One region of the Streptomyces sp. MK7 genome, then DNA from elsewhere that is predicted to be linked to it. Evidence: riboswitches for the same ligand, from Rfam matches in the RefSeq annotation. Region 1 holds a riboswitch; the other holds the start of a gene.

What was found. A riboswitch is a leader RNA that binds a small molecule or an ion and turns the genes downstream of it on or off. The one in region 1 is predicted to bind S-adenosylmethionine.
Region 2: it holds a riboswitch for S-adenosylmethionine, as region 1 does, so the genes downstream of both, R2S09_RS09600 (aminotransferase class V-fold PLP-dependent enzyme) here and thrC (threonine synthase) in region 1, are expected to answer to the same signal.

What each region holds. Positions count from the first base shown of each region.
Region 1 is NZ_JAVACL010000013.1:77,803-93,173, forward strand. It holds gene nagA (N-acetylglucosamine-6-phosphate deacetylase) at 98-1,240, opposite strand; gene R2S09_RS17095 (ROK family protein) at 1,248-2,183, opposite strand; gene R2S09_RS17100 (extracellular solute-binding protein) at 2,313-3,563, shown strand; gene R2S09_RS17105 (DUF3263 domain-containing protein) at 3,872-4,132, shown strand; gene otsB (trehalose-phosphatase) at 4,169-5,041, shown strand; gene R2S09_RS17115 (trehalose-6-phosphate synthase) at 5,239-6,675, opposite strand; gene R2S09_RS17120 (hypothetical protein) at 6,848-7,540, shown strand; gene R2S09_RS17125 (glucosyl-3-phosphoglycerate synthase) at 7,568-8,539, opposite strand; SAM riboswitch class I at 8,741-8,881, shown strand; gene thrC (threonine synthase) at 8,900-10,186, shown strand; gene R2S09_RS17135 (MoaD/ThiS family protein) at 10,363-10,638, shown strand; gene R2S09_RS17140 (cold-shock protein) at 11,067-11,270, shown strand; gene groL (chaperonin GroEL) at 11,600-13,222, shown strand; gene R2S09_RS17150 (NADH:flavin oxidoreductase) at 13,450-14,592, shown strand; partial or broken gene R2S09_RS17155 (RNA-guided endonuclease InsQ/TnpB family protein) at 14,823-15,134, shown strand; gene R2S09_RS17160 (hypothetical protein) at 15,148-15,371, opposite strand, start outside.
Region 2 is NZ_JAVACL010000005.1:190,411-205,781, forward strand. It holds gene R2S09_RS09580 (NYN domain-containing protein) at 1-760, opposite strand, end outside; gene R2S09_RS09585 (hypothetical protein) at 824-1,063, opposite strand; gene R2S09_RS09590 (rhomboid family intramembrane serine protease) at 1,221-1,973, shown strand; gene R2S09_RS09595 (Lrp/AsnC ligand binding domain-containing protein) at 1,970-2,251, shown strand; gene R2S09_RS09600 (aminotransferase class V-fold PLP-dependent enzyme) at 2,292-3,683, opposite strand; SAM riboswitch class IV at 3,888-4,004, opposite strand; gene trpD (anthranilate phosphoribosyltransferase) at 4,083-5,147, opposite strand; gene R2S09_RS09610 (cytochrome bc complex cytochrome b subunit) at 5,298-6,935, opposite strand; gene R2S09_RS09615 (ubiquinol-cytochrome c reductase iron-sulfur subunit) at 6,932-7,990, opposite strand; gene R2S09_RS09620 (c-type cytochrome) at 7,987-8,796, opposite strand; gene R2S09_RS09625 (heme-copper oxidase subunit III) at 8,858-9,478, opposite strand; gene R2S09_RS09630 (hypothetical protein) at 9,675-10,073, shown strand; gene R2S09_RS09635 (Ig-like domain-containing protein) at 10,151-11,410, opposite strand; gene R2S09_RS09640 (cytochrome c oxidase subunit 4) at 11,554-11,952, opposite strand; gene ctaD (cytochrome c oxidase subunit I) at 11,949-13,685, opposite strand; gene coxB (cytochrome c oxidase subunit II) at 13,682-14,641, opposite strand; gene R2S09_RS09655 (cysteine desulfurase/sulfurtransferase TusA family protein) at 15,182-15,371, shown strand, end outside.

The sequences.
Region 1 (15,371 bases):
TGCCAAACGGAAGGCGCACCGCCCAGCCCCCGGACCGGCCGTCCGGCCGACGGCCGGCCGGACGGCGTCCGAAGGCCGGGGCGTACGACCGGACGGATCAGCCCAGTTGGGGATCGACCACCCATTCGCCGCGCCGCATCACGCCCTTGAGCGCGAAGTCCTCGTCCAGCAGCACCAGATCGGCGTCCTTGCCGGGTTCGAGGGAGCCCACCCGGTCGTCCATCCCGAGCAGCCGGGCCGGGTTGGCGGACAGCGCCCGTACGACGTCCTCTACCGGCAGCCGGTCGACCGTCACCGCGCGCCGGAAGGCCCGGTCCAGGGTGAGCGTCGAACCCGCGATCGAGCCGCCCTCCACCAGCCGTGCCACACCGTCGGCGACCTCGACCTCCAGCGGGCCGAGCATGTAGCGGCCGTCACCGCTGCCGGCGGCGTCCATGGCGTCGGTGATGAACGCGACCCGGGCCGCGCCGGCGTGGTGGAACGCCAGCTCCAGGGCGGCCTGGTGCAGGTGCACCCCGTCGTTGATCAGCTCGACCGTGACCCGCTCGTCCTCCAGCAGCGCCGCGATCGGGCCGGGCGCGCGGTGACCGAGCGTCGGCATCGCGTTGAACAAGTGGGTGGCGACGGTGGCCCCGGCGTCGATCGCCTCCAGCGTCTGCTCGTAGGTGGCGTCCGTGTGCCCGATCGCCGCGATCACGCCGTGCTCGGCGAGCAGCCGTACGGAGTCGATGCCGCCGGGCAGTTCGGTGGCGAGCGTGACCATCTTCGCGTGTCCGCGGGCCGCGTCGATCAGCTTGCGCACCTCGGCGGGGTCCGGGTGGCGCAGCAGCGCCTCGGAGTGCGCGCCCTTGCGGCACGGCGAGATGAACGGCCCCTCGAAGTGGATGCCCGCGATCTCGCCCTGCTCGGCCAGCTCCGACAGCAGTCCCGCCTGCTTGGCGAGGACGCCCATGTCGTCGGTGACGGTGGAGGCGACGACGGTGGTGGTGCCGTGGCGCCGGTGTGCGTGCACGGCGGTCAGCGCGTCCTCGGCCGAGCCGGAGAAGGAGGCCCCGCCACCGCCGTGGTTGTGGATGTCGACGAAGCCGGGGACCAGCCAGTGCCCGGTGACGTCGAGGGTCTCGGCGTCCGCGGGGGCCCTGTCGGCGATCCGCGTGCCGTCGACGATCACACGGCCGCCGTCCGCGATCCCGGTGGGCAGTACCACCCGGGCTCCGGTGAGAACCTTGCTAGGGGCCATCAGCTGGCTACCTCCGGGAAGTCGTAGAAGCGTTGAGGAGATCCCAGGCGAGGAGCCCCGCGCCCAGGCATCCGGCGGTGTCCCCCAGGGCCGCGGGGACGATCGACGGCAGTTTCTGGAAGGTGACCCGCCGCCGGACGGCCTCCCGCAGCGGTGCGAACAGGGTTTCCCCCGCTTCGGCGAGCCCGCCGCCGATGATCAGCGTGCCCGGGTCCAGCAGGGTCAGCGCGGTGACCAGCCCGTCGGCGAGCGCGTCCACCGCCTCCTGCCAGACCGCCTGGGCACGCGGGTCCCCGGACGAGACGGCCTTGGCGCAGTCCGCCGCGTCCGCGTCCGGGTCCCCGCACGCCTCGGCCCAGGCCTGGCTGACCGCGGAGGCGGACGCGAACCGCTCCAGGCAGCCGCGCTGACCGCACGGGCACGGGGTGCCCCCGGGCCGTACGACGATGTGGCCGATCTCGCCGGCGAAGCCGTGCGCACCCGCCTCCACCCGGCCGTCGATGCCGATGGCGCCCGCGATACCGGTGCCCAGCGGCACGAAGAAGAACCGGTCGGCGCCCTTGCCCGTGCCGATCCGGCCCTCGGCGAGCCCGCCGGTGCGCACGTCGTGGCCGAGCGCGACCGGGGCGCCGAGCCGCTCGGCGAGCAGGTCGCGCAGCGGTACGTCGCGCCAGCCGAGGTTGGCGGCGAAGGCGGCGATGCCGCGCTCCTCGTCGACGATGCCGGGCACGGCGACGCCGGCGGCCGCCGCGGGCTCGCCGAAGCGCTCGGCGCCGTATGCGCGCAGCTCGGCGGCGAAGCCGAGGATGCCCTCGACGACGGCGTCGGGCCCGCGCTCCCGGCCGGTCGGGCGGCGTGCCTGGTGGAGGAGGCCGCCGTCCGCGCCGACCAGCGCGGCCTTCATCCCGGTGCCGCCCACATCGAGAGCGATGACGTGTCTCACAGGGGACAGTGTGGCCCGTCGACCCGCAAGAGGTCTAGTCCACTCACGTGGTGTAGACCTATCGTGTCCGCATGGTGAACACGAGAACGATTTGAGGCTGAACCAGCAGTGCAGCGGCGTAGGACAGGAATGATCGCGGTGGTGTCCGCACTGGGCATGACGACGGTCCTCGGCGGCTGCGGGAGCACCGGCTCCTCCGACGTGACTCTGAAGCTGGTCGCGGCCGACTACGGCGACTCGGCGGCCAACACCTCCCAGAAGTACTGGGAGCGGCTGGCCGCGGACTACGAGTCCCGGCACCCCGGCGTGAAGGTCCAGGTCAGCGTGTACTCCTGGACGGACGTCGACCGCAAGGTCAAGGAGATGGTCGACGCCGGCGACCCGCCGGACATGGCGCAGATCGGCGCCTACGCCGACTACGCCGACCGGGGGCTGCTCTACAAGGCCGACGACCTGCTCTCCATACCCGTCCAGGCCGACTTCCTCGGCCGGCTCTCCGAGGCCGGACAGGTGCGGCACGTGCAGTACGGCATCCCGTTCGCGGCCTCCACCCGGGTGCTCTTCTACAACAAGACCCTCTTCGACCAGGCCCACCTCACCCCGCCCAAGAACTGGGACCAGCTCGCCGCCGACGCCGAGGCGCTGAAGGCCAAGGGCGTGGAGTACCCCTACGCGCTGCCGCTGGGGCCCGAGGAGGCGCAGGCGGAGACGATGATGTGGCTGCTGAGCGGCGGCTCCGGCTACACCGACGACATCGGCACCTACACCATCAACTCCCCGCAGAACACCGAGACCTTCACCTGGCTCAAGGACGAGCTGGTCGGCAAGGGCCTGACCGGCCCCGTCGCCCCCGGCAAGCTCAACCGCGCCGACGCCTTCGCCGCCTTCGCCAAGGGTGACGTCGGCATGCTCAACGGCCACCCCACGCTGATGCAGCAGGCCGCCGAGAAGGGCGTGAAGTTCGGCATGGTGCCGATGCCCGGCCGCAGCGGCACGCCCAAGTCCACCATGGGCGTCACCGACTGGATGATGGCCTTCAAGAAGAACGGCCACAAGGACCGGATCGGCGACTTCCTCGACTTCGTCTACAGTGAGAAGAACGTCCTCGACTTCTCCCGCGAGTACGACCTGCTGCCCGTCACCACCTCCGCCTCCGACGCGATGGCCGCCGCGGAGCAGGACAAGGACCTCTGGCCGTTCCTGGAGGAGCTGCCGCTCGCCCAGCTCTACCCGGTCGGCAAGACGTCCTGGGCCGGGATCAGCGCGGACATCAAGAAGCAGATCGGCCGGACAGTGAGCCCCGGGGGCGACCCCACCGCGGTCCTGAACCGGCTCCAGGAAAAGGCATCGGAGGCGGAGAGCGCGGAGAGCGCGGGCTAGGTCTGGGCTAGGTCCTGTCGTCGAATTCCCGTCGTCCGCCCGCGGGGCGGCCTCGCGGCGTCAGGTGCGTGCTCTGGGGGTCCCCCGGCCGAAGGCCGGGGGAGTGCCGGGCCCTGACCCTCGTACTGGATGTACTCGCGTCCGGGCCCGGTGCGGCGCGTGGGGGCACCTCCCACGCCGTCAAGGCAGTGGGGGAGCGTGCACGGCGTCGCGGGGCAGGCGGGAACTTGACGACAGGGCCTAGGGGGGCGTCTCGCGGGACCGCCGGGGCGGGCGTCGTTGTCGGTCGCGGGGGCTACGGTGCACCTATGGACGACGTGGGCGACGAGCGGGAGGCGCGGGCGAGCAGCCTGGACCGCAGGGAACGGGACATCCTCGCCCTGGAGCGCCGCGGCTTCGCCGGCCCCGGCGCGAAGGAGCGCGCCATACGCGAGGAGCTGGGCCTGTCACCCGTTCGCTACTACCAGCTCCTCAACGCCCTCCTCGACGACACCCGCGCCCTGGCGCACGACCCGGTGACGGTGAACCGGCTGCGCCGGGTGCGGGAGGCGCGCCGGTCCGAACGCTGAGGAGTGGTCGCGGCCCGCGGTGGATAGGTTCGGCATATGGGCAGCCAGGACAGTCACGAGACGAACCCGACCAACGCCGGCCCCTCCCTGCCGACGCCCGTCACGCGCGCCGGGTGCGACGGACTCGCCGCGCTGATCGCACACCCGGAGAAGGCGGTGATCGCCCTCGACTTCGACGGCACACTCGCCCCGATCGTGGCCGACCCGGACCAGGCCCGCGCGCACCCGGAGGCGGTGCCGGCGCTCGCCGCGCTCGCGCCGAAGCTGGCCGCCGTCGCGGTGGTCACCGGCCGCCCGGCCGGCGTCGCGGTCCGCTACGGCGGCTTCGCGGGCGTGCCCGGCCTGGAGCACCTCGTCGTCCTCGGCCACTACGGCGCCGAACGCTGGGAGGCCGCCACGGGCACCCTCACCGCACCGGCCCCGCACCCCGGCGTGGCCGCCGTCCGCGCCGAGCTGCCGGGCTTCCTCGACCGGATCGGCGCCTGGCGCGGCACCTGGATCGAGGAGAAGGGCCGCTCCCTGGCGGTCCACACCCGCCGCGCGGACGATCCCCAGGCCGCGTACGACCTGCTCTGCGAGCCCCTGACGGAGCTGGCCGCCCGCCACGGCCTGATCGTCGAACCGGGCCGCATGGTCCTCGAACTGCGCCCGCCGGGCATGGACAAGGGCGTGGCACTGTCGGACTACGTCCGCGGCCTGGGCGCCACCTCGGTCCTCTACGCCGGCGACGACCTCGGCGACCTCCCCGCCTTCGCCGCGATCGAGAACCTCCGCTCCGACGGCGTACCGGGCGTGCTGGTGTGCAGCGGCAGCACAGAGGTCACGGAACTCTCGGACCGAGCGGACCTGGTGGTGGAGGGCCCGGCAGGCGTGGTGGCACTACTGAGGACACTGGCAGCGCGGCTGTGAAACCCGCGGGCAGCCGTGCGAATCCGCGGCCTGCGGACAGCCGCGCCACGTGGCCCTGCGGGCAGCTGGGCCACGTACCCCTGCGGGCAGTCGTGCCGCCAGCCTGCGGGCAGTCGTGCCGCAGGGCGGCACGGGTGGGCGCTGGGGGTACCCCCTCTGGGGGAGGCACCCCCCCCGCGGGGCAAGCGCACCCCCACCTACCCCAGCTGATCCAACTCCCGCAGCTGATCCAGAAACCACTGAGCCGGCGGCAACGCAGTTGCCGCCGCGGCCAACCGCTTCGTCCGCTCCGCCCGCTCCGCCCCCGCCATGCTCAACGCCTCGTGCAGCGCACCCGCCGTCCCCACCACGTCGAACGGATTCACCCCCACCGCGTCCTCCCCCAGCTCCTCGTACGCCCCCGCCTCCCGCGACAGCACCAGCGCACACCCGGAGTCGGAGACGACCGGCACCTCCTTGGCGACCAGGTTCATCCCGTCCCGGATCGGATTGACCAGCGCCACGTCCGCGATCCGGTACGCCGCCAGCGACCGCGCGAAGTCGTCCTCGACGTGCAGCACGACCGGCCGCCACCCGGCGGTCCCGTACCGCTCGTTGATCTCGTCCGCGAGCCGCCGCACCTCCGCCGTGTAGTGCCGGTACACGGCGAGGTCCTGCCGCGAGGGGTAGGCGAACGCGAGATGCACCACCCGTTCGCGCCACTCGGGGCGGTCCTCCAGCAGCTGCCGGTACGCCAGCAGGCCCCGCACGATGTTCTTCGACAGCTCCGTACGGTCCACCCGGACGATCGTCCGGCGCGGGCCGCCGTCCGGGGCCGCGCCGATCTCCTCGCGCAGCGCCGCCATCCACTCGAAGACGTCCGCGCGGTGCGAGCGCTCCCGCAGGAACTCGGCGTCCGCGCCCAGCCCGTGCACCCCGACACGGGTGCCCCCGAGCCCGCCCACGAGCGCCTCGCAACACCCGGTGAACGCGTCCGCCCACCGCCGGGTGAGGAAGCCCAGCCGGTCGGCGCCCAGCATCCCGCGCAGCACCTGCCCGGCGATGTCGTCGGGCAGCATCCGGAAGTAGTCCACCGGCGCCCACGGCGTGTGCGAGAAGTGCCCGATGCGCACATCCGGCCGGAAGTCGCGCAGCATCCCCGGCACCAGGGTCAGGTGGTAGTCCTGCACCACCACGGCCGCGCCCTCGGCCGCCTCCTCCGCCAGCGCCTCGGCGAAGGCCCGGTTGTAGGCCTCGTAGGACGCCCACCGGCGCCGGAACTCCCGGTCGAAGACGGGCTCCAGCGGCGTCTGGTACAGCATGTGATGGACGAACCACAGCACCGAGTTGGCGATGCCGTTGTACGCGTCGGAGAACACCTTCGGGTCGATGTCCAGCATCCGCACCCGCTGCCCGCCGGTCGCCTCCGACGGCAGCCGGCGTTCGCCCTCGTAGCGGCGTACGGCCTCCCGGTCGGCGTCGCTCAGCGCGGCGCACACCCACACCGCGCCCGCGTCCGGCCCGATCGCGGACAGCCCGGACACCAGCCCTCCGCCTCCGCGTCGGGCATGGAGCGAGCCGTCCTCGCGGATCGCGTACGAAACCGGGCCGCGATTGGACGCGACCAGCACCTCGGCACCGTGCGTTGCAGCCATGGTCCTCAACCTAGCCCGCCCCTCGAACGCTCAAACGTGCGCGGGGACCACTCGGCACGGATCCCGCCGCCGACGACTTGTGAGAAACCTGTGATGGACATGAGGATGTGCGGTGTATCCGGGTGATCTCCGTCCGAGCGGTATGCCGGACGGTCCGTGGGGGGTGGGGTTCGTGCGTCTCATACGCGTGCGCCGGTTCGCCGGCACGGCGGTGCTGCTCGTGGCCGGCGCGCTGGCGCTGGCCGGCTGCGGCGACGGCGACTCCGGGGCGCCGAAGGCGGCGCGTCCGGCTCCGGCGACCGCGGCCACCGGACCGCAGCAGCCCGAGGAGCCGGCGAGCACCGAACCCGCGAGCCCCACGCCCACGCCGACCCCCACCCCGACGCCGGCCGCCACGCTGCGCGACTACACCGGCGCCCGCATCGGCACGGCCATCGCCGCCGCCAAGGCGAGCGGCGTCGGCTACGCCGTCCAGCTCCAGGGCACCGGTCGCCGGGCCTCCTCCTGGGGATCGGACGAGAAGGTCTGCGACCAGCGCACCCGCGCCGACGGCGTGACGTTCACCCTGGCCCGCGACGGCCGAGACTGCGCCGGCCGGCTGTTGCACACCCCGGCCCCCACGCAGGCCGGCTCCACCGCCGACGGCAGCAGCGGAAGCAGCGGCGGCGGAAGCATCAGCGGCGGCGGAAGCGGCGGCAACACGGCCTGCGCGATCACCAGCCCGGCCGGCAACTGCTACGCCGACGGCCAGTTCTGCGCCCAGCGTCACCACGGCATGAGCACCTACGGCAAGGGCGGCGAGTACCTGACCTGCGAGCAGGACGCGGCCGGCCGCTGGCGCTGGTCGGACGGTGCGGCCGGCTGACGCCCGGAACCCCGGGCGAGCCCGCGCTCAGGCCACCTTCCGGGTGGCGTACTCCGCGATCTCGTTCATCGGCGGGCGCTCCTCGGTGTCCACCGAGTACGTGCGCGGCTCGAAGCCGTCCTCGCCGCGCTCGAACTGGGTGAGGGCGGGGCGGATCAGATGGCCGCGGGCCAGGCGCAGCTGGGCGGTGCGGTAGATCGCGGCGGCCATCCGGCCGAGCGCCTGCCCGTCCTGGTGCCGGTGTCTGCGCACCCCCACGTCGACCTGCGCGAGGGCGTCCAGGCCCACCAGGTGCAGCGCGTCGACCAGCATGCCCAGCTCGACGCCGTAGCCGACGGGGAACGGCAGCTGTTCGAGCAGCGAGCGGCGGGCGGCGTACTCGCCGCCGAGCGGCTGCACGAAGCCGGCCAGCTGCGGCCAGTGCATGTTCAGCAGCGGCCGGGCCATCAGCTCGGTGACCCGGCCGCCCTGCCCGGCCGCCGTCGTGCCGCCGGCGTCGCCGCCGGGCACGGTCAGCGGGCGGTCGTACATCGCCTTGACCAGGTGCACGTCCGGGTCGGTGAGCAGCGGGCCCACGATCCCGGTGACGAAGTCGGAGGAGAACTCCCGCAGGTCGGCGTCGACGAAACAGACGACGTCCCCGCGGGTGACCAGCAGGGAGCGCCACAGCACCTCGCCCTTGCCGGGGACCGCCGGGATGCGGGGGAGTATCCCGTCGCGGTGCACGACCCGGGCGCCCGCGGCGGCGGCCCGCTCGGCGGTGCGGTCGGTGGAGCCGGAGTCGACGACGACGACCTCGTCGACGAGCGGCGCCCGCACCACCAGGTCCCGGCGGATCGCGGCGACGATGTCGCCGACCGTCTCCTCCTCGTTCAGCGCGGGCAGCACCACACTGATGGAGGAACCGGTCGCGCGTTTGGCGGCCAGGAGCGTGTGGAGCGGGCGATCGGTCACGGACCAGGAGCGTGTCCTCAGCCAGCGCTCGACTTCTTCCAGCACGGTGGACGGCTCCTCACTCCTGCTCGGCTCGCTCGCCAGGACCGGCAGTGCCCGGATCGCGGCGTGGATCACATCTTCGTGTGATCCGTCTCGCGGTTCGGACGACTCTCTCCCACTGTCCTGGCCGTCGGTTACAGTCTTGAACAACGCGGATGACCATCGCATGCCGGGGGTCATCACCCGCGACTCACAACCGAATACCGCTCATCCAGAGGGGCAGAGGGACACGGCCCGATGAAGCCCCGGCAACCCCCCTGAGCCGAACTCGTCTCCGCGAGGCGCCAGGCCAGGGAAGGTGCCAATTCCGTCTCACGGCGAGATGCGTCGTGAGGAAGATGAGGAGAAAGGGCCTCGCCTCACATGGCTGTGCAGACAGTTGCAAGCAGCACCTCCGGATCCACCGTCGACCTCGGCCCCGCCGCGGCACTGAGCTGTCGCGAGTGCGGTCACCGCGTCCCCCTCGGCCCGGTCTTCGCATGCGAGGAGTGTTTCGGCCCGCTGGAGATCGCCTACGACTTCTCGGCCTACGACACCGAGGAGCTGCGCAAGAGGATCGAGGCGGGCCCCGCGAACATCTGGCGCTACGCCCCGCTGCTGCCCGTCCCCTCGGACGTGGCGAGCAAGCCGAACCTCAACCCCGGTTGGACCAAGCTCGTCAAGGCCGACAACCTGGCCCGCGAACTCGGCGTCACCGGCGGGCTGTACGTGAAGGACGACTCCGGCAACCCCACGCACTCCTTCAAGGACCGCGTGGTCGCCCAGGCCCTGGAGGCCGCCCGCGCCTTCGGCTTCACCACCCTGTCCTGCTCCTCCACCGGCAACCTGGCCGGCGCCGTCGGCGCCGCCGCCGCCCGTGCCGGCCTCCGCTCCTGCGTGTTCATCCCGCACGACCTGGAGCAGGGCAAGGTCGTCATGGCCGCGATCTACGGCGGCGACCTCGTCGGCATCGAGGGCAACTACGACGACGTGAACCGCTTCTGCTCCGAGCTGATCGGCGACCCGGCCGGTGAGGGCTGGGGCTTCGTCAACGTCAACCTGCGGCCGTACTACGCCGAGGGCTCCAAGACGCTGGCGTACGAGGTCTGCGAGCAGCTCGGCTGGCGGCTGCCCGACCAGATCGTCGTGCCGATCGCCTCCGGCTCCCAGCTCACCAAGGTCGACAAGGGCCTCCAGGAGCTGATCAAGCTGGGTCTGGTCGAGGACAAGCCGTACAAGATCTTCGGCGCTCAGGCCGAGGGCTGCTCGCCGGTGTCCACGGCCTTCAAGGCCGGGCACGACGTCGTACGCCCGCAGAAGCCGAACACCATCGCCAAGTCGCTGGCCATCGGCAACCCGGCCGACGGGCCGTACGTGCTGGACATCGCGCGCCGCACGGGCGGTGCGGTGGAGGATGTGACGGACGAGCAGGTCGTCGACGCGATCAAGCTGCTCGCCCGCACCGAGGGCATCTTCGCCGAGACGGCGGGCGGCGTGACGGTGGGTGTGACGAGGAAGCTGATCGACAGCGGCGCCCTCGACCCGACGAAGACCACCGTCGTCCTCAACACCGGCGACGGCCTGAAGACCCTGGACGCGGTCGCGGGCACCGGCCTGACCGCGACCATCCGCCCGAACCTGGACTCCTTCCGAGAGGCCGGCCTCGCTTGACCTCCTCCTCGGAAGTCCCGAGGAGTCCAGTGGTCGCCCACTGGGCTTCCTGCTTCACCGCCGGCCGCCCCCGGGACGAACCCGAGCCGAGGTCCTACGCCGGCTCCACAGGCCGAAACCGCCAGCCCGGCGGCCGACACGCAAAGTAGTCTTATCGTGACTGGAGGTCAAGTCGCATGAGCGTGACCGTTCGCATCCCCACCATCCTGCGCACCTACACCGGCGGGCAGGCCGAGGTGAGCGCCGAGGGCGCGACCCTCGCCGAGGTCATCTCCGACCTGGAGAAGAACCACACGGGCATCGCCGCGCGCGTCCTGGACGACCAGGGCAAGCTGCGCCGCTTCGTCAACGTCTACGTCAACGACGACGACGTCCGCTTCGAGCAGGGCCTGGAGACCGCCACCCCGGACGGCGCGGGCGTGTCGATCATCCCCGCGGTCGCCGGCGGCTGATCATTACCCTGAGTAACTCGATTACCGATTGTTCACGGAACGGCCCCTTCCGTAAGAGAAGCGGAGGGGGCCGTTCTGCGTGATTGAGCGCGGTACAGTTGGGGAACGCGCCCCTGATCCATGAATCGGGAAGCCCTGGATTCCTGCCGCACGCCGATAAGAAGTAGCCAAAGTGTGCGAGTTTTTCGCGGCATTTGTCTTGTTTGTGGGGCCCGACTTGCCCTGAAACAAGATGAATTCTCGTCATATTCCGGACCCGGTCCGTCCAGAATTCTCGTCCGATTGACCTGTTGCAGACGGCAGTTGGACAGATACATTCAGCCGCGGTCGACGCGTTCCGGCGCACGCCCCCGTCCACGGGGGGTGAGGTCTGACCCGGGTCCGCGAAGTGTGGATCTGTGCAAGGGCCAGTAATAGGGGAGTTAGGCATGGCTCAGGGCACCGTCAAGTGGTTCAACGCGGAGAAGGGGTACGGCTTCATCGCGGTCGACGGTGGTGCGGACGTCTTCGTCCACTACAGCGCGATCCAGATGGACGGCTACCGCACGCTGGAAGAGGGCCAGCGGGTCGAGTTCGAGATCTCGCAGGGCCAGAAGGGCCCGCAGGCGGACATGGTCCGCGTCACGGCCTGATTCGCGCGACCACCGCAAGCGATCAGCTTTCGAAGGGCCCGCTCCTCCACCCGGGGGGCGGGCCCTTCGGCGTGTCGCCGCACGCGCGCGCTGCCACCCCGGCCGTCGCCCCCCGAGGGGGCTCGCTTCGCGAGCGCGCCTTGCACTCGGGTGGGTCGAGTGCTAATCATTGGCGTTAGCACTCTGAAGGTGAGAGTGACAGCGAAGGACCGGGTCGGTGAGGCCCGCGGGCCGGGTGGGGCAAGGAACCACGAGGCCGGCGAGCCGTCCGTCGCGGGCGCGGGCGCGGTCCGAAGGAATCACCCCCAGTCCTGGAGGGACCACTTCACATGGCCAAGATCATCGCGTTCGACGAGGAGGCGCGGCGCGGCCTCGAGCGCGGCATGAACCAGCTCGCGGACGCCGTCAAGGTGACCCTCGGCCCCAAGGGCCGCAACGTCGTCCTCGAGAAGAAGTGGGGCGCCCCCACGATCACCAACGACGGTGTCTCCATCGCCAAGGAGATCGAGCTCGAGGACCCGTACGAGAAGATCGGCGCCGAGCTGGTCAAGGAAGTCGCCAAGAAGACGGACGACGTCGCCGGTGACGGTACGACCACCGCGACCGTCCTCGCCCAGGCCCTGGTCAAGGAGGGCCTGCGCAACGTCGCCGCCGGGGCCAACCCGATGGCCCTGAAGCGCGGTATCGAGAAGGCCGTCGAGGCCGTCTCCGCCGCCCTGCTCGACCAGGCCAAGGAGGTCGAGACCAAGGAGCAGATCGCCTCCACCGCCTCCATCTCCGCCGCCGACACCCAGATCGGCGAGCTGATCGCCGAGGCCATGGACAAGGTCGGCAAGGAAGGCGTCATCACCGTCGAGGAGTCGCAGACCTTCGGCCTGGAGCTCGAGCTCACCGAGGGCATGCGCTTCGACAAGGGCTACATCTCCGCCTACTTCGCCACCGACATGGAGCGCATGGAGTCGTCGCTCGAGGACCCGTACATCCTCATCGCCAACTCCAAGATCTCGTCGGTCAAGGACCTGCTCCCGCTGCTGGAGAAGGTCATGCAGTCGGGCAAGCCGCTGCTGATCATCGCCGAGGACGTCGAGGGCGAGGCCCTGTCGACCCTGGTCGTCAACAAGATCCGCGGCACCTTCAAGTCCGTCGCCGTCAAGGCCCCGGGCTTCGGCGACCGCCGCAAGGCCATGCTCGGCGACATCGCCATCCTCACGGGCGGCGAGGTCATCTCCGAGGAGGTCGGCCTCAAGCTGGAGAACGCCACGCTCGACCTGCTGGGCAAGGCCCGCAAGGTCGTCATCACCAAGGACGAGACCACCATCGTCGACGGTGCCGGCTCCTCCGAGCAGGTGGGCGGCCGCGTGAACCAGATCCGCGCCGAGATCGAGAACAGCGACTCCGACTACGACCGCGAGAAGCTCCAGGAGCGCCTGGCGAAGCTCGCCGGCGGTGTCGCGGTCATCAAGGCCGGTGCCGCCACCGAGGTCGAGCTCAAGGAGCGCAAGCACCGCATCGAGGACGCCGTCCGCAACGCCAAGGCGGCCGTCGAGGAGGGCATCGTCGCCGGCGGTGGCGTGGCCCTGCTCCAGACCACCAACGTCTTCGAGAAGCTGGAGCTCGAGGGTGACGAGGCGACCGGCGCCCAGGCCGTGAAGCTCGCGCTGGAGGCCCCGCTGAAGCAGATCGCCGTCAACGCCGGCCTCGAGGGCGGCGTCGTGGTGGAGAAGGTGCGCAACCTGACCCCGGGCCACGGCCTGAACGCCGCGACCGGCGAGTACGTCGACCTGGTCAAGGAAGGCATCATCGACCCGGCGAAGGTGACCCGTTCCGCGCTGCAGAACGCCGCCTCCATCGCCGCGCTGTTCCTGACCACCGAGGCCGTCATCGCCGACAAGCCGGAGAAGGCCGCCGCGCCGGCCGGCGGCGGCATGCCGGGCGGTGACATGGACTTCTGATCCACCGGGGTCCCTCGCGGGACCTTCGAGGATCGGATCCGTCCTCTCGTACCGAGGGCGGCACTCCCTGGAAGCAGGGGGTGCCGCCCTCGGGCGTGTTCTGGGCCACACCGCGGGGGGCGGTGGAAATGGTGTGGCGGACGGCACGGTTGGCACCGGTGGACGTAGTCCATGCGCGTGCACATACCATTCGGTATCCGTTCCCTCCGTTCCGCCCAGGAGCCTCTATGACCGTCACCGCCTCCGGATCGGCCCGCGGGTCCGCCTCCCGCGCGGCCTCGATCCTTTCCCGTCCCGTCACGCTGAACGGCCTGACCGTTCCCAACCGGATCGTGATGGCCCCGATGACCCGCATGTTCTCCCCGGGCGGCATTCCGGGTGAGGACGTGTCGTCGTACTACGCCCGCCGCGCGGCGGCCGGAGTGGGCCTGATCGTCACCGAGGGCACGTACGTCGGGCACGAGTCGGCCGGGGAGAGCAGCCGGGTGCCGCGGTTCCACGGCGAGGAGCAGCTGGCGGGCTGGGCGAGGGTCGCCGAGGCCGTGCACGCGGCGGGCGGCACGATCGTGCCGCAGCTGTGGCACATCGGCATGGTCCGCAAGCCGGGCCGGCCGCCGTTCGCGGACGCGCCGCCGGTCGGCCCCTCCGGGCTGCGCATCGGCGAGTCCGAGGCCATCGGCAAGGCCATGACCCGGCAGGACCTGGACGACGTCATCGCCGCGTTCGCGGAGGCGGCGGCCGCCGCGGAGCGCATCGGCTTCGACGGCGTGGAGCTGCACGGCGCCCACGGCTATCTGCTGGACCAGTTCCTGTGGGCGGGCACCAACCGCCGTACGGACGCCTACGGCGGCGACCCGGTGGCGCGGACGAAGTTCGCGGCGGAGATCGTGGCGGCGGTCCGCGCGGCCGTCTCGCCCGAGTTCCCGGTCATCTTCCGGTACTCGCAGTGGAAGCAGGAGGCCTACGACGCCCGTCTCGCCGAGACGCCCGAGGAGCTGGAGGCCGTCCTGACCCCGCTCGCGGCGGCCGGTGTGGACGTCTTCCACGCCTCCACCCGCCGCTACTGGCTCCCCGAGTTCGAGGGATCCGACCTCAACCTGGCGGGCTGGACGAAGAAGCTGACGGGCAAGCAGGTCATCACCGTGGGCTCGGTCGGCCTGGACGGCGACTTCATCAAGGCGTTCCAGGGCGAGGGCGCCGCGCTCGGCAGCCTGGACAACCTGCTGGACCGCCTGGAGCGCGACGAGTTCGACCTGGTGGCCGTGGGCCGCGCGCTGCTCCAGGACCCGGAGTGGGCGGCGAAGGTCCTGGGCGACCGCTTCGACGAGCTCACGCCGTACGACGCCGAGGCGGTGAAAACGCTGAGCTGAGCGCCGTCGCCCGACGGCGGTCGCACGAGGCCGGCGTCTCCCCGTGCTACGCACTCGCGGGGAGACGCCGGCGTTCTTGTTGGGCACGGGGCGGCCGGAGGAGACGAGGCTCGTGCGGAGCAGGGCAGGGAATGCCGGTTGGCCGCCGGGGCGGACCGGTGTCCACCGGCCACCGGTCGGCACAGTTCGCTCACACGGAAACTGATAGCATGTGAGATGGGCCACGGCAGATCAAGCGGGCTTTCAAGTACCGCTTCTACCCCACGGACGAGCAGACAGCCGAGCTGTCCCGCACGTTCGGCTGCGTCCGCCTCGTGTACAACAAAGCGCTGGAGGAACGCACCCGGGCCTGGTACGGCGAGCAGCGCCGTGTCTCCTACGTGCAGTCGTCGGCCGCGCTGACGCAGTGGAAGAAGACCGAGGAGCTGGCCTTCTTGGCCGGGGTGTCCTCGGTCCCACTCCAGCAGGCGCTGCGCCATCTCCAGGCGGCGTTCGGGAACTTCTTCGCCAAGCGGGCCAAGTACCCGCGCTACAAAAGTCGGCCCCCACGGGTGGCTATATGCCGCCCAGCGGCTCGATGTCGACCCGTGCGGGGGTTCCCCAGACGCGTACGACCTCGTAGTCGGTGAACTCGTGCACCAGCCGGTAGGCGATCGCGGCGCGCGGCCCGCGCCGCTCGGCCGCGATGAACTGCTCGGCCTCGCGCCGGTCCCGGCGCGGGGTGCCGCACAGTTGCCAATCCCGCCCGTTCCACAGCTCCGGCAGCCACCGCTGCTGGG
Region 2 (15,371 bases), on a different contig from region 1:
TGCGTCCCTCGCGGGCCGCCCGGCGGGTGGCCTCCAGGGCGGCCTCCGCCTCGCCCAGGCGGGCCTTGAGCCGCCGGGTCTCGCTCTCGGCGGCCGACACCTGCGCCTGCCCCTCGGCGCGCAGGGCCTCCATCTCGGCGCGCACCTTGCGCAGGGCCGCCTCGCCGCGCTTGACGTCGCTGAGCGCCGCGCGCAGCTTGCGGTGCAGCGACTCGGTCTCCTTCTTGGCCGAGTCCAGTTCGGCGCGCAGCCGTTCGGTCTCGGTGCGGGTCTGCTCGCGGGCCGCGGCGAGCTGCGCGCTCAGCCGCTCCAGCTCCGCCCGGCTCTCCTCGTCGGCGCGCTCGGCGTGCGCCCGCTGGGCCTCCTCGCCGGCGGCGGTCACCAGCTTCACCCAGCCCGCCGGGCGCAGTACGTAGGCCGCGGCCGCCACGTCGAGCGGATCCGCGGCCGGGGGCGGCGAGCCGGAGTCGAGGGCGCCGGACAGTTCCGGCTGGGCCTCTCTGAACTTCTCCCCGACGCGCTGCCGGAACAGTGTGTCGGTCTCCAGCGCCGCCGCCATGGCGTTGCCCGCGAACTTGGCTCTGCGGTTCGGGGCGAACCGGGCGTACTGCCGCAGCTGCGCGGGCAGCTCGGCGACCGTCAGGCGGCCGAAGGCGTCGGCCACGATCTGCACGACCCGGCGGCGCACCCCGTCGGGCAGCGGACGGTCGAGCACCTCAGCGGCGCCGTCGCCCGGCTCCCCGCCTTGTGTCTCCACCATCCGTCACCCCAATGCCTTGCGGGACCCCCCGTCGGAGGATCACCTGTACGGGGCCCGCTCCGCTCAGGAGCCGGCGCCCGGCCTGTCCACGAGTTCCACCTTGTCCACGGCGTTGCACCAGCGGCAGCGCACCGACTCGATGGTCTCACTGACCACCTCGCGCTCCTCGACCGTGGGCTCTCCGGCCAGGTCCAGGTGGACGTACTCGACGACCTTCGACGAGCGCGTCACGTCGAAGCGGGTGAGGTTGCCGCAGAGGGTGCAGCGCCACCGTGTGGTGGCGGTCGGCAGGGGAACCGTCATCGCGACCTGTTCGCCTTCCTTCTAGTGTCCGTGACGCGCCAGCTTCCCTGGAGCGCCGGCTCGTAACCCTACGGCCTGGCGACCACTCGCCGCCCGGGTGTCCACGGCGGCGAGGCGGTCTGCGCTGATGCGCCCCGTTACGTCATGCTCTGTGCACATGATCGGGTACAGGAACGCGGTGGCCGCCCGGACGGTCAGGGCCCTCAGGGCGGTACGGACCATGCCGGCGCCGGCGACGCGCGCCCTGATCGTCCTGTGCTGCCTCGTCTTCGTGATCGGCCCGGCCTCGGGCCTCACTCCTTTCTACGGCACCGGGGACGCGCTGCTGCTCGCCCAGCGGTCCTACTTCCAGCGCTGGGGGGTGATCCCCGCCGAGCTGTTCTCCGGGGCCCCGCGGGCCGCCCTGACCCCCGCGACGGCGCTGTTCGTGCACGGCAGCTGGGTGCATCTGCTCGGCAACATGCTCTTCCTCCACGTCTTCGGGGCGATGACCGAGGAGCGGATGGGCCGCGCGCACTTCACGCTGTTCTACCTCGGCTGCGGCTACCTGGCCCTGCTGGGCTACGCCGCCGCGCACGCAGGCTCCGGGCAGACGCTGGTGGGGGCCTCGGGCGCGATCTCGGCGGTCCTGGGGGCGTTTCTGTACCTGTTCCCGCGGGCCCGGGTGACCAGTCTCTTCCCGTTCCTGTTCTTCCTGCCGCTGCGGCTGCCCGCCTGGGTGGTGCTGCCGTTCTGGGCGGCCCTGCAGTGGCTGGCCGCGCGGCAGGCCGGCCAGGGCCCGGGGGTCGCCTACCTGGCCCACGTCATCGGCTTCGGCCTGGGCTTCGCCTACGCGTGGGCGAGGTACGGGCGGCCCACTAGAGTGAAGGTCACCCCTGCTCCGGCCCCTGAGGGAGAGAACCAGCCGTGATCACCGCGATCGTCCTCATCAAGACCAGCGTGGACCGGATCCCCGAGATCGCCCAGCGGATCGCCTCGCTGGAGAGCGTGAGCGAGGTCTTCTCCGTCACGGGGACGTACGACCTCATCGCCATGGTCCGGGTGCGGCAGCACGAGGACCTCGCGGAGATCATCCCGGGCCGGATCAGCAAGATCCCCGGGGTGGAGGCCACGGACACGCACGTCGCCTTCCGCACGTATTCGCAGCATGACCTGGAGGCGGCGTTCGCCATCGGGCTGGACTCCTGACCCGACCGCCCGAACGCCGCCTCACCACCAGGGCCCGGGTTCACACCGCGGGGACGCAGCGACCGTCCTCCGTGCGGTACCGCCACTTCGCGCCGTCGCGCACCAGTTCCCGCACCGCCGTCACGAACCGCTCCACGTGCTCGTCGGGCGTGCCCGCGCCGAAGCTGACACGGATGGCGTTGAGGGACTTCTCGCCGGGCGCGGCCTCCGGGGCGCCGCACTCGCCCTGGGTCTGCGGGTCGCTGCCCAGCAGGGTGCGCACCAGCGGGTGGGCGCAGAACAGTCCGTCGCGCACACCGATGCCGTACTCGGCGGAGAGCGCGGCGGCGAAGTGGGAGCTGTTCCAGCCCTCCACGACGAAGGAGATCACGCCGACGCGCGGGGCGTCGTCCCCGAACAGGGAGAGGATCCTCACCTCGGGGACTTTTGCGAGACCCTCGCGCACCGTGCGGATCAGGTACTGCTCGCGGGCCACCAGGGCGTCGAAGCCGGCCTCGGTCAGCGCCTTGCAGGCCGAGGCGATGGAGTAGGCGCCGATGACGTTCGGGGAGCCGGCCTCGTGGCGGGCGGCACTGTCGTGCCACTCCACGTCCACTCCCCCGTCGGTGCGCCGCCTGACCCGGCGGCTCGCGCCCCCGCCCGCCAGGTACGGCTCGGCCCGGCGCAGCCAGTCGGCGCGGCCCGCGAGGACCCCGGAGCCGAACGGGGCGTAGAGCTTGTGGCCGGAGAAGGCGACCCAGTCGACGTCCAGGTCCGTGACCGACACCGGGTGGTGCGGGGCGAGCTGGGCGGCGTCCAGGACGATCCGGGCGCCGTGCGCGTGGGCGGCGGCGGCCAGCTCCCGTACGGGCCACAGCTCGCCGGTGACGTTGGAGGCGCCGGTGACGCAGACCAGGGCCGGGCCGTGCGGCTCGCGGCCGGCCAGGGCCCGCTCCAGGGTGGTCACGGCCTGCTCCGGGGTGCGCGGGGCGTCGAGGTACGTCACCTGCGCGTCCCTCCCCCTGCGCCCTGCGGCGTGGGGGGATCCCCAGGGCAGCAGCGAGGCGTGGTGCTCGGTCTCGAAGACGAACACCCGGCAGTCGGCCGGGAGCGCACGGGCCAGCAGGTTGAGCGAGTCCGTCGTCGAACGGGTGAAGACCACCTGGTCCCCCTCGCGGCAGCCGAGGAACCCGGCGACCGTCCTGCGGGCGTTCTCGAACAGGTCGGTGGACAGCTGCGAGAGGTAGCCGGCGCCGCGGTGGACGCTGCCGTAGTACGGCGCGTACGCCGCCACGTCGTCCCAGACGCGCTGGAGCGCGGGGGCGCTGGCCGCGTAGTCGAGGGCTGCGTAGGTGACCTCACCACCCGTCACGAGCGGCACGGTGACATCCCTGCCCAGAACGGGCAACGGGGCACAAACCGACTGGTCGGCGGCAAGGGTGGAGACGGACATGGGTGAACTCCCGTGAAAGCAGGTGGAATTCACCGCACGAGCACACGTACGACGGGTACGGCTCAGCGCGGGGAAGGTGAAAGGGGGATGCGGAGGCGGGGCTCTGCGGCCTGGGGTCTGTGTCCCCGAGGCCCTACGGCCCTAGCGCATTCGCTTGCTCACGGAAGGCTCCCTCGTACGACCAGGACCCCTGGTTTCGCGAGGGGTCCGCGCTTGCCGTAGACCTCGCTGCCTACGACCTGGTCCTCACCCGGGGCACCCCGCCACGGACGGAGGGTTGCCGGACAGCCGGCCGGGGCCACATGGCTGTCACTCATGACCTGGACAGGAACGTACGCGAAGTGATCGTGGTCCCGCAACCCGTGTCCGGATCGCGGGACCGCGGCTTCTTCCATTCCGTTACGCGTTGCTGACCGCCACCCAGCGCTCCAGCGTGCGCCGGGCCGCGCCGGAGTCGATCGACTCCGCCGCCTTCTCCATGCCGGCGGCGATCTGCTCCACCAGCGTTCCGGAGCCCGGCTCCAGGGCCACCAGGGCCGCCGCCGAGTTCAGCAGCACGGCGTCCCGTACGGGGCCCTGCTCGCCGTCCAGCAGGCGCCGGGCGACCTCCGCGTTGTAGGAGGCGTCGGCGCCGCGCAGGGCCTCCACGGGCACCAGGCCGATGCCCACGTCCCGCGGGTCGAAGGCCTCCTCGGTGACCTTGCCGTCCCTGACCACCCACACCCGCGAGGTCGCGGTGGTGGTCAGCTCGTCGAGGCCGTCGTCGCCCCGGAAGACCAGGGAGGAGTTGCCGCGCTCGGCGAAGACGCCCGCCACGATCGGCGCCATGCGCAGGTCGGCGACGCCGACCGCCTGCGCCTTGACCCTGGCCGGATTGGTGAGCGGGCCAAGGAAGTTGAACGTGGTGCGGATGCCCAGCTGCCCGCGCGCGGCGGCGACATGGCGCAGCGCCGGGTGGAACTTCACCGCGAAGCAGAAGGTGATGCCGGCCTCCTCCGCCACCTTGGCCACCCGCCGCGGGGTCAGCTCCAGATTGACGCCCAGCTTCTCCAGCACGTCGGAGGCGCCGGACGCCGAGGACGCGGCACGGTTGCCGTGCTTGACGACCTTCGTGCCCGTGCCCGCGACGACGATCGAGGACATCGTGGAGATGTTCACCGTCCTCGCGCCGTCACCGCCGGTGCCGACGATGTCGACGGTCTGCCCGGGGACCTCGATCACGTTCGCGTGCTCGTACATCGCCCGGACCAGGCCGGTGATCTCCTGCACCGTCTCGCCCTTGGCCCGCAGCGCCACGGCGAACCCGGCGATCTGGGCATCCGTCGCCTCGCCCCGCATGATCCGGTCCATCGCCCAGGCGGTGTCCTCCGCGCTCTGGTCGTGGCCCTCCAGCAGTCCGTTCAGCACCCGGGGCCAGGAACGGCCCGCCGCGGTGTCGCCTCCAGCGGGGGTCACAGCGCTCATATGCCGCTCCTGGGTGGGTTCGGTGTCCCGGACTACGGGACGCGGGTCTCGACGGCTCCAGCCTATCCAGCCCGGGGCACGGCGAAGGGCCCCGTCCGGGGTTCGGACGGGGCCCTTCGACCGTGGCGTGGCGACGCTCGGATTCAGCGATCAGTGGTGGCCGTGGCCGCTCGTGATCTCCTTGTACTCCTCGACGGTCGGCTTCGGGATCTGGCTGTCCTCGCCGTAGAACGCGCCGCTGAGCTTGGCGCGCAGCTTCTTCGTGCCGGAGATCTTCCGCTCGACGCCGTTCTCGTCGACCGTCGGACCCAGCTCGACCGGCTCGTACTGGTGGTGAGCGGTGAGGGTGTACAGCTGCTCCTGGCTGAGCGGCTCGTGGACCTCGATGAACTCACCGTGCGGCAGGCGCTTGATGATGCCCGACTCGCGGCCGTGCAGCACCTTGTCCTTGTCCCGGCGCTGCAGGCCGAGGCAGATCCGCTTGGTGATGACGAACACGATGACCGGCATGACGAAGAACGAGACCCGGACGAACCAGGTGATCGCGTTGATCGACAGATGGAAGTGGGTGGCCCACAGGTCGTTTCCACCGCCGACCAGCAGCACGAAGTACCAGGCGATCCACGCGGCGCCGAAGGCCGTGCGGGTCGGAGCGTTGCGCGGACGGTCCAGGATGTGGTGCTCGCGCCTGTCGCCGGTGACCCAGGACTCCAGGAACGGATAGATCGCGATCGCCACCAGGACCAGGGGGAAGATCATCAGGGGTACGAACACGCCCAGCACGAGCGTGTGGCCCCAGAAGTTGATCTCCCAGCCCGGCATCGTACGGATCAGGCCCTCGGAGAAGCCCATGTACCAGTCGGGCTGGGCTCCGGTGGACACCTGGTCCGGACGGTAGGGGCCGATGGCCCAGATCGGGTTGATCTGCGCGACGGCCGCGACGGCCGTGATGACACCGAAGACCAGGAAGAAGAAGCCTCCGGCCTTGGCCATGTAGACCGGTAGCAGCGGCATGCCGACGACGTTGTTGTTGGTCTTGCCGGGGCCCGCGAACTGCGTGTGCTTGTGGTAGAAGACCAGGATCAGGTGGCCGACCACCAGGCCGAGCATGATGCCCGGCAGCAGCAGGATGTGGATCGAGTAGAACCGCGCCACGAAGTCGTGACCGGGGAACTGGCCGCCGAAGAGGAAGAACGAGATGTACGTGCCGATGATCGGCACAGACAGGATCGCACCCTCCATGAAGCGGACACCCGTGCCGGAGAGCAGGTCGTCCGGGAGCGAGTAGCCGGTGAAGCCGGTGAACATGCCGAGGACGAACAGCAGGAAGCCGAACACCCAGTTGATCTCACGCGGCTTGCGGAACGCGCCGGTGAAGAACACGCGCATCATGTGCACGAACATGCCGGCGAGGAAGACCAGCGCCGCCCAGTGGTGGATCTGCCGGATGAGCAGACCACCGCGCACCTCGAAGGAGATGTGCAGGGTCGAGTTGAACGCCTCGCTCATCAGCTGTCCCTGGAGCGGGACGTAGCTGCCGTGGTACACCACCTCGTTCATCGAGGGGTGGAAGAACAGCGTCAGATACACACCCGTGAGGATGATGATCAGGAAGCTGTAGAGGCAGACCTCGCCCAACATGAACGACCAGTGGTCGGGGAAGATCTTGCGCATGTTCGCCTTGGCCAGGCTGTAGATGCCCAGCCGGCCGTCGACCCAGTCGGCGAGCTTCTCGCCGGCCGGCTCCTTCCCGCGCGAGCGGGTCGTGTTGCTCGCTGTAGTACTCATCCGCGCTCCCAGAATGCAGGACCGACGGGCTCCTCGAAGTCGCCGAGCGCCTGGAGGTAACCCTCGCTGTCCACGCCGATGCGCAGCTGCGGCAGGGCGTGACCGGCGGGGCCGAAGATCACTCGGGCACCGTCGGAGAGGTCGAAGGTGGACTGGTGGCACGGGCACAGCACGTGGTGCGTCTGCTGCTCGTACAGGGAGATCGGGCAGCCGACGTGGGTGCAGATCTTCGAGTACGCCACGATGCCCTGGTGCGACCACTCCAGCTCGCGCTTGTCCTTGATGTTGTCCGGCTGGAGCCGGACGATCATCAGGGCCGCCTTGGCGATCTCGGTCTGGAAGTCCTCGTTCGTCTCCTCCAGGCCGTCGGGCTTGGCGAAGGTGAGCGAGCCGACGGCGACGTCCTCGGGACGCAGCGGCTGGTTGGTGTTCATGTTGACCAGGCGCTTGCCCTTGGCCCACAGGGTGTGGCGGAGCGTCTCCTTGGGCAGCGGGCCCAGGTCACGCAGCAGGAACAGGCCGGACAGCGGCACCAGCGTGAGCGCACCCAGCATGGTGTTGCGGATCAGCGGACGGCGGCCGATCGCGGACTCCTTGGCGCCCTGCTTGAAGTCGGCGTGGACCTTCGTGCGGAGCTCGGGCGACGCCTCGATCGGGTGACGCTCGTCGGCGATCTCCGCGTCGGACATCAGGGTGCGGGCCCAGTGGACCGCGCCCGCGCCGATGCAGAACAGCGCGACGCCCAGGGTCAGGCCCAGCGCGAAGTTCATCGCGTTGACGTGCCCGATCGGGAAGACGTAGATCGACCTGTCGTTCGGGATCGTCACGTAGGAGGCGATGAAGCCGAGGGTGGCCAGCATCGACACCGTGAACAGCAGGGCGACGGTGCGCTCGGACCGCTTGGCGGCCTGCTCGTCGATGTCCTGGATCCGGTGCTCGTGGGGCGGCAGGCCCGGGTCGGCGAACGGGTTCTTCTCGTCCGCGACCCTCACGGCGCCGTGCGGCGTGCCCTGCTCGGCAGGCAGGTTCTCTTCTGGAATGTCTTGGCTACTCATGACTTCTTGGCCTTTGCGGTCCGGGCGGCGACCCACACGGCGACGGCGATCAGCGCGCCGAGGCCGAAGATCCACGCGAACAGCCCCTCACTGACCGGCCCGAGGCCGCCCAGCTCCAGACCGCCCGGGTTCACCGTCTCGTCGCTGTTGACCGCGTTCAGGTACGCGATGATGTCCTTCTTGTTCTTCGACGACAGCGTGGTGTCGGGGAAGGAGGGCATGTTCTGCGGGCCGGTCAGCATGGCCTCGTAGATGTGCTTCGGCGCGACGCCCTCGAGGTCCGGGGCGTACTTGCCGTGCGTGAGGGCACCGCCCTTGCCGGTGAAGTTGTGGCACTGCGCGCAGTTGGTGCGGAACAGCTCGCCGCCCTTGGCGATGTCCGCGCCCTCCGGGCTGTACTCGTTCTTCGTCGGTACGTTGGGGCCGGCGCCCAGGGAGGCGATGTAGGCCGCGAGCTGGTCGATCTCGCCCTGGCTGTAGATGACCTTCTTCTTCGGGATCTGCGCGCCGGGCTGCTGGGCCGGCATACGGCCCGTACCGACCTGGAAGTCGACTGCCGCGGCGCCCACGCCCACCAGGGACGGACCGTCAGTGGTGCCCTGACCACCGGTGCCGTGGCAGCTGGCGCAGCCGACCTCGTAGAGCTTCTTGCCCTCCTCGATGGTGAGGGACTGGGCGGACTCGTCGGCCTTAGCCTTGCTCGCGGGCGCGAACGCGGTGTACAGCCCCCCCGTGGCCGCCAGCGCGAGAAGTAGGACGACGACCGCCGCCAGCGGATGGCGTCGTCGTGCGGAGAGCTTTTTCACGGATTACCCCGGTGTCAGGATCTTCTGCGTCGATGCTTGCGGACTTGGATCGGTTCGTCGGCTACTTGATCAGGTAGATCGTGGCGAAGAGGCCGATCCAGACGACATCGACGAAGTGCCAGTAGTAGGACACGACGATGGCCGCGGTCGCCTGCTCGTGGGTGAACCTCCGGGCCGCGTAGGTGCGGCCGAGGACCAGCAGGAAGGCGATGAGACCGCCCGTCACGTGCAGGCCGTGGAAGCCGGTGGTCAGGTAGAACACCGAGCCGTACGGGTCGGAGGAGAGCGAGAGGCCGTCCTCCTTCACCAGGCTCGTGTACTCGTAGATCTGACCGCCGATGAAGATCGCACCCATGATGAAGGTGACGATGAACCAGCCCCGGAGCTTCTTCACGTCACCGCGCTCGGCTGCGAACACGCCGAGCTGGCAGGTGAGGGAGGAGAGCACCAGGATCGTGGTGTTCACCGAAGAGAAGGGGACGTTGAGATGGTCCGCCATCGACTTCCAGTGATCGGGTCCCGTCACCGATCGCAGGGTGAAGTACATCGCGAAGAGGGCCGCGAAGAACATCAGCTCGGAACTCAGCCAGATGATGGTTCCGACGCTGGTGAGGTTCGGCCGGTTGACCGACGGGTGCGCGTGCCCGGTTTCTACTGTCGTTGCTGTCGCCACGACCGACATTATGTCGGTCGCTTATCCCGCCCTCACTCCGGGGGGTGCCGTTCGGAGTGTCTGCGGGGTGTGCCCAGCTCGTATGGCCCATCGAAGGAGCGTTCCAAGCGGTGTTGACCAGGACTTGAAGGGAGTAGCATCCGCGCCATCGGTACCCGGAAGTTCCCGACCCTAGCTGTGTCTTCTCGAGATGCGTGGAGGAACAATGCAGGCGACCGCCACGGTGCTGGTCTACAGCGACGACGCGGGCACCAGGGAGCAGGTGCGACTGGCCACCGGCCGCAGGCCTGCCCAGGACGCGCCGGTCGTCGAGTTCGTGGAGTGCGCCACTCCCGCGGCCGTGCTCAGGGAGCTGGACCGGGGCGGGATCGACGTCTGCGTCCTGGACGGCGAGGCCGTGCCCATGGGCGGCATGGGGATGTGCCGGCAGATCAAGGACGAGGTCTTCGACTGCCCGCCGGTGCTGCTGCTCATCGGGCGTCCGCAGGACGCCTGGCTGGCCACGTGGAGCCGGGCCGACGCGGCGGTCACCCTGCCGGTGGAGCCGGTGGAGTTCGCCGCCGCGCTGGCGTCTCTGCTGCGGAGGAAGGCGCTGGCCGCCTAGACGGCCCTTGCCGCCCCCGAGTCCGGGGAGCGCGGTACGGCCCGTCGTCGTGCGGCCGCGGGCCGTCCCGGGTGTCGTCACAGGCTCTGCGGGCGCAGTCGCGCCGTGTCCGACTGGGACGTCGAGCCGGCGGAGTTCAGCGCGCTGCCGAGGACCCACTTCTCCCAGGGCATGTTCCAGTCGCCGAAGCCGTTGTTGAACACTTCCATCGGGTCGCCCTTGGAGTTGACGACCTGCACGATGTCGCCCTCGTGGATGTTGTTGTAGAACCACTGGGCGTTGGCGTTGCTCATACCGGTGCAGCCGTGGCTGACGTTGGCGACGCCCTGGGAGCCGACGGACCAGGGGGCGGCGTGGACGTACTCGCCGCTCCAGGTCACCCGGGTGGCCCAGTAGACCGTCAGGTCGTAGGAGTCGCTGGAGCCCGCCGAGATGCCGATGGTGGAGCTCTTCATCCGTACGCTCGCCTGCTTGGCCAGCACGACCTTGATGCCGTTTCGGGTGTCGAAGCCCGGTTTGCCGGTGGTGATCGGCACCTGCTTGACCTTCTCGTCGTTCTTGTACAGCGTGAGTTGGTGCGTGGCGGCGTCGGTGATGGCGACGACGCGGTCGCCGGTGGTGAGGGTCAGGGGTTTGGCGGCGCCGCCCCACAGCCGGTCGCCGATGCGGATGTTCTCCAGGTTGCTGTGCACCTGGATGGTGGCGTGGACCGGCCAGTACTCCCTGGGGCGGTAGTGCAGGTGCTTGTCGTCCACCCAGTACCAGGAGCCCTGCACGGCGGGGGTGGAGTCGACTTGGAGGCCGCGCTCGACGATGGCGCGCTGCGCCTTGTCGTGGACGGGCTGGTCGAGGTCGGCGGTTATGGGCTGGCCGACGCCGTAGGTGCCCGCCTGCGGCCCGAACGTGACGTTCAGGTGCTTCTGGGTGGTGGGCTTGCTGGTGTCGAAGGCGAGGACCTTGCGGCCGGGTGCGCCGTCGTCGTCCTCCGTGCTGACCGAGACCGTGTAGTGGGTGCCCGCGGCCAGCGGTGAGGTGCTGTGCCAGCGGCTGCCGTCGGCGGCCAGTTCGCCGGAGACGCGGCGGCCCTTGTCGTCCACGACCGTGACGTCCGTGATGCGCCCGTCGGAGTCCTCGGCGGTGACCACCAGGGGCTTGTCCGGGTCGGCCTTCTTGCCGGGGTCCGTGGGGGCGTTGAACGAGATCTGGTCCGACGCGTCGTAGGGGTCGGCCGCCAGTGGGTTGCCCTCCGAGGAACAGGCGGTGACGCCCGCGCCGAGGGCGGCCACCAGGAGGGTGAAGCTGACGGCGGTGCGGGTGCGTGGAGTGGTGGTGCTCATGACCTCACGCTAAGTAGCTCCGTCAACTCCGGCGCGGTGAGTCGTCCATACGGGGGAACGTATGAGGGGCGTCGTACGGGCAGACGAAGGAACCCGGACCCTCCGTCGGGAGAGTCCGGGTTCCCCGGTTCGTTCAGCGTGTGTTACTGGGTGCGGTTCTCACCGCGGTAGTACTCGAAGACCCAGCCCCACAGACCGATCATGATGAGCGGTGCGCCAAAGTACAGCAGCCACCAGCCGAGGGCGACGCCCAGGAAGGCCAGCGCGCCTCCGACGCCGAGGGCGAGCGGCTGCCAGCTGTGCGGGCTGAAGAAGCCCAGCTCACCGGCGTCGTCCGCGACATCGGCCTCCTTGTTGTCCTGCGCGCCCGCGTCGACCCGCCGGGCCGTGAAGCCCAGGTAGAAGCCGACCATGATGCTCAGGCCGAAGGCCAGGAAGAGGGCTGTGGTGCCGGCCGGCTCCTTCGACCACACGCCGTAGACGATGGCCATGATGAGCAGGAAGACGCTCAGCCACATGAACATCTTGCCCTGGATCTTCACTTGCCGGCCTCCTTGCCGCCAGCGAGGGCCTTCTCACCGTGTCCGGCGTTCTCGAGCTGGTCGAGCGCCGCGATCTCCGGGTGGTGCAGGTCGAACGCCGGGGATTCGCTGCGGATCCGCGGCAGGGTGACGAAGTTGTGCCGCGGCGGCGGGCAGGAGGTCGCCCACTCCAGCGAACGGCCGTAGCCCCAGGGGTCGTCGACGTTCACCGGCTTGCCGTACTTGGCCGTCTTCCACACGTTGTAGAGGAACGGCAGGATCGACAGGCCGAGCAGGAAGGAGAAGATCGTCGAGATGGTGTTCAGCGCGGTGAAGCCGTCGGCCGCCAGGTAGTCGGCGTACCGGCGCGGCATGCCCTCCGCGCCCAGCCAGTGCTGGATCAGGAAGGTGCCGTGGAAGCCGATGAACAGCATCCAGAAGGTCATCTTGCCCAGACGCTCGTCGAGCATCTTGCCGGTGAACTTCGGCCACCAGAAGTGGAAGCCGGAGAACATCGCGAAGACGACGGTGCCGAAGACGACGTAGTGGAAGTGGGCCACCACGAAGTACGAGTCCGAGATGTGGAAGTCCATCGGCGGCGAGGCCAGGATGACGCCGGTCAGACCACCGAAGGTGAAGGTGATCAGGAAGCCGGTCGCCCAGAGCATCGGCGTCTCGAAGGACAGTGAGCCCTTCCACATGGTGCCGATCCAGTTGAAGAACTTCACACCGGTCGGGACCGCGATCAGGAAGGTCATGAAGGAGAAGAACGGCAGCAGCACACCACCGGTGACGTACATGTGGTGGGCCCACACGGTCACGGACAGACCCGCGATGGCGATGGTCGCGCCGATCAGACCCATGTAGCCGAACATCGGCTTGCGGGAGAAGACCGGGATGACCTCACTGATGATGCCGAAGAACGGCAGCGCGATGATGTACACCTCTGGGTGGCCGAAGAACCAGAAGAGGTGCTGCCACAACAGGGCTCCGCCGTTGGTGGCGTCGAAGACGTGGGCGCCGAACTTGCGGTCGGCCTCCAGCGCGAAGAGGGCCGCGGCCAGCACCGGGAAGGCGAGCAGGACCAGCACCGAGGTCAGCAGCACGTTCCACACGAAGATCGGCATGCGGAACATGGTCATGCCCGGCGCGCGCATGCAGATGATCGTGGTGATGAAGTTGACCGAGCCGAGGATCGTGCCGAAGCCGGAGAAGGCCAGACCCATGATCCACATGTCGCCGCCGACACCGGGCGAGTGCACCGCGTCGGACAGCGGGGCGTAGGCGAACCAGCCGAAGTCGGCCGCGCCCTGCGGGGTGAGGAAGCCGCCCACCGCGATGGTCGAGCCGAGCAGGTACAGCCAGTAGGCGAACATGTTCAGCCGCGGGAAGGCCACGTCCGGGGCGCCGATCTGAAGCGGCATGATCCAGTTCGTGAAGCCCGCGAACAGCGGCGTCGCGAACATCAGCAGCATGATCGTGCCGTGCATCGTGAACGCCTGGTTGAACTGCTCGTTCGACATGATCTGCAGGCCCGGCCGGGCCAGCTCGGCACGCATGAAGAGCGCCAGCACGCCGCCGATGCAGAAGAACGCGAACGACGTCGCCAGATACAGCGTGCCGATCGTCTTGTGGTCGGTGGTCGTCAGCCACTTCACCACGGTGTTACCGGGTTGCTTGCGCCGGACCGGCAGCTCGCTCTCGTAAGAGCCCTCAGCCGCCGCGGCACCCTGAGGTTCGTTGAGGATGCTCACAGGTTGTTCGTCTCCCGGTTCTTCTCGTGGCTCGTCTGCGCGATGCCGGCGGGAACGTAACCGGTCTGCCCCTTCTTAGCGAGGTCCTTGAGGTGCTGCTCGTAGCGGTCGGGAGAGACGACCTTCACGTTGAACAGCATCCGGGAGTGGTCCTGGCCGCAGAGCTCGGCGCACTTGCCCCGGAAGGTTCCCTCCCTGGTGGGGGTCACCTGGAAGGAGTTGGTGTGGCCCGGGATGACGTCCTGCTTCATCAGGAACGGCAGCACCCAGAAGGAGTGGATGACGTCCCGCGAGGTGAGGATGAAGCGGACGGTCTTGCCCTTGGGCAGCCACAGGGTCGGACCCGGGTTGCCGTTCTGCGGGTTCCGCGTGCCCGGCGTACCGACGTCGTAGACACCGCCGGCGTTCACCGGGAAGTCCTTCTTGAACCGGTCCGGGATGGCCGACAGGTTCTTGTCGGTCTTCGCGTCCCCCGTGGAACCGGCGACGGGCTCCACGTAGTTGAAGGCCCAGCTCCACTGGAAGCCGACCACGTTGACCGTGACGTCCGGCTTCTTGGATTCGTCGAGGAGCTTGGACTCGTCGCGGGCCGTGAAGTAGAAGAGCACCGAGACGATGAGGAGCGGGACCACCGTGTACAGGGCCTCGATGGGCATGTTGTACCGGGTCTGCGGAGGGACCTCGACCTTGGTACGGCTGCGCCGGTGGAACATGGCGCTCCACAGGATCAGGCCCCACACCAGGACGCCGACAACGAGTGCGGCGGCCCAGGAGCCCTGCCACAGGGAGAGGATCCGCGGAGCCTCTTCCGAGGCCGGGGTGGGCATACCCAGTCGGGGGAAGTCCTTGTATGTGCAACCGGTAGCGGTCGCCAGGACCAGGCCCGCAGTCAGTGCCTGCAGCAGCTTCCGCCGCATCGGGCGCCGCGGCGAGCGGTCGGAGCCGTTGGGACTCACGTAGCGCCTTCCCGAGAGTCTCGCCCGCGCTGTACGGCTGCGGCCTTCTCGCTGGTCGGTCGCCGCCCTGCGTCGGGCAGGGGTTTGGATGTTTATGCGGACCAAACCCTACTGGACGCCTTCCGGCGGGTCGCGGGGAGGGTGGCATACGCGCCGCGGGTCACCCCGAAGGGGTGGGATGCCCCTGGCTCCGCCGATATGTGACAGGGAGTTGAGGCGCCTCGGGGCTCGGGATCGCGGCTTTCACTGCGGCTGCGGGTGCGGTGCGGTGACTCGCGCCCACGCGGCGGAGCCGCACATGAAAATTGTCCCGCGCCCCTTCGGGGCGCTTAGGGGTCCTTGCACTATGCCCGCCCGGGTCCCGCGGCCTGGCACCGCACCTCGCCGCGTTGCCGGAGCGCCCAGGTAGCTCCGCTACCTGGGCGCTCCGGCGCCTTGCGATGCTCCCCCACTGCCTGAACGGCGTGGGAGGTACCCCCGGCACCAGACCACGCGACCTGATCGGACGCTCATAGTGCAAGGACCCCTTAGCGTTGCGGTGTGTCCTACTTCGATGCTGCTTCCGCCGCTCCCCTTCATCCCGTGGCCCGGCAGGCCCTCCAGGCCTCCTTCGACGAGGGGTGGGCCGATCCGGCGCGGCTCTACAAGGAGGGACGGCGGGCGCGGCTGCTGCTGGACGCGGCGCGGGAGGCGGCCGCGGAGGCGGTGGGGTGCCGGCCGGACGAGCTGA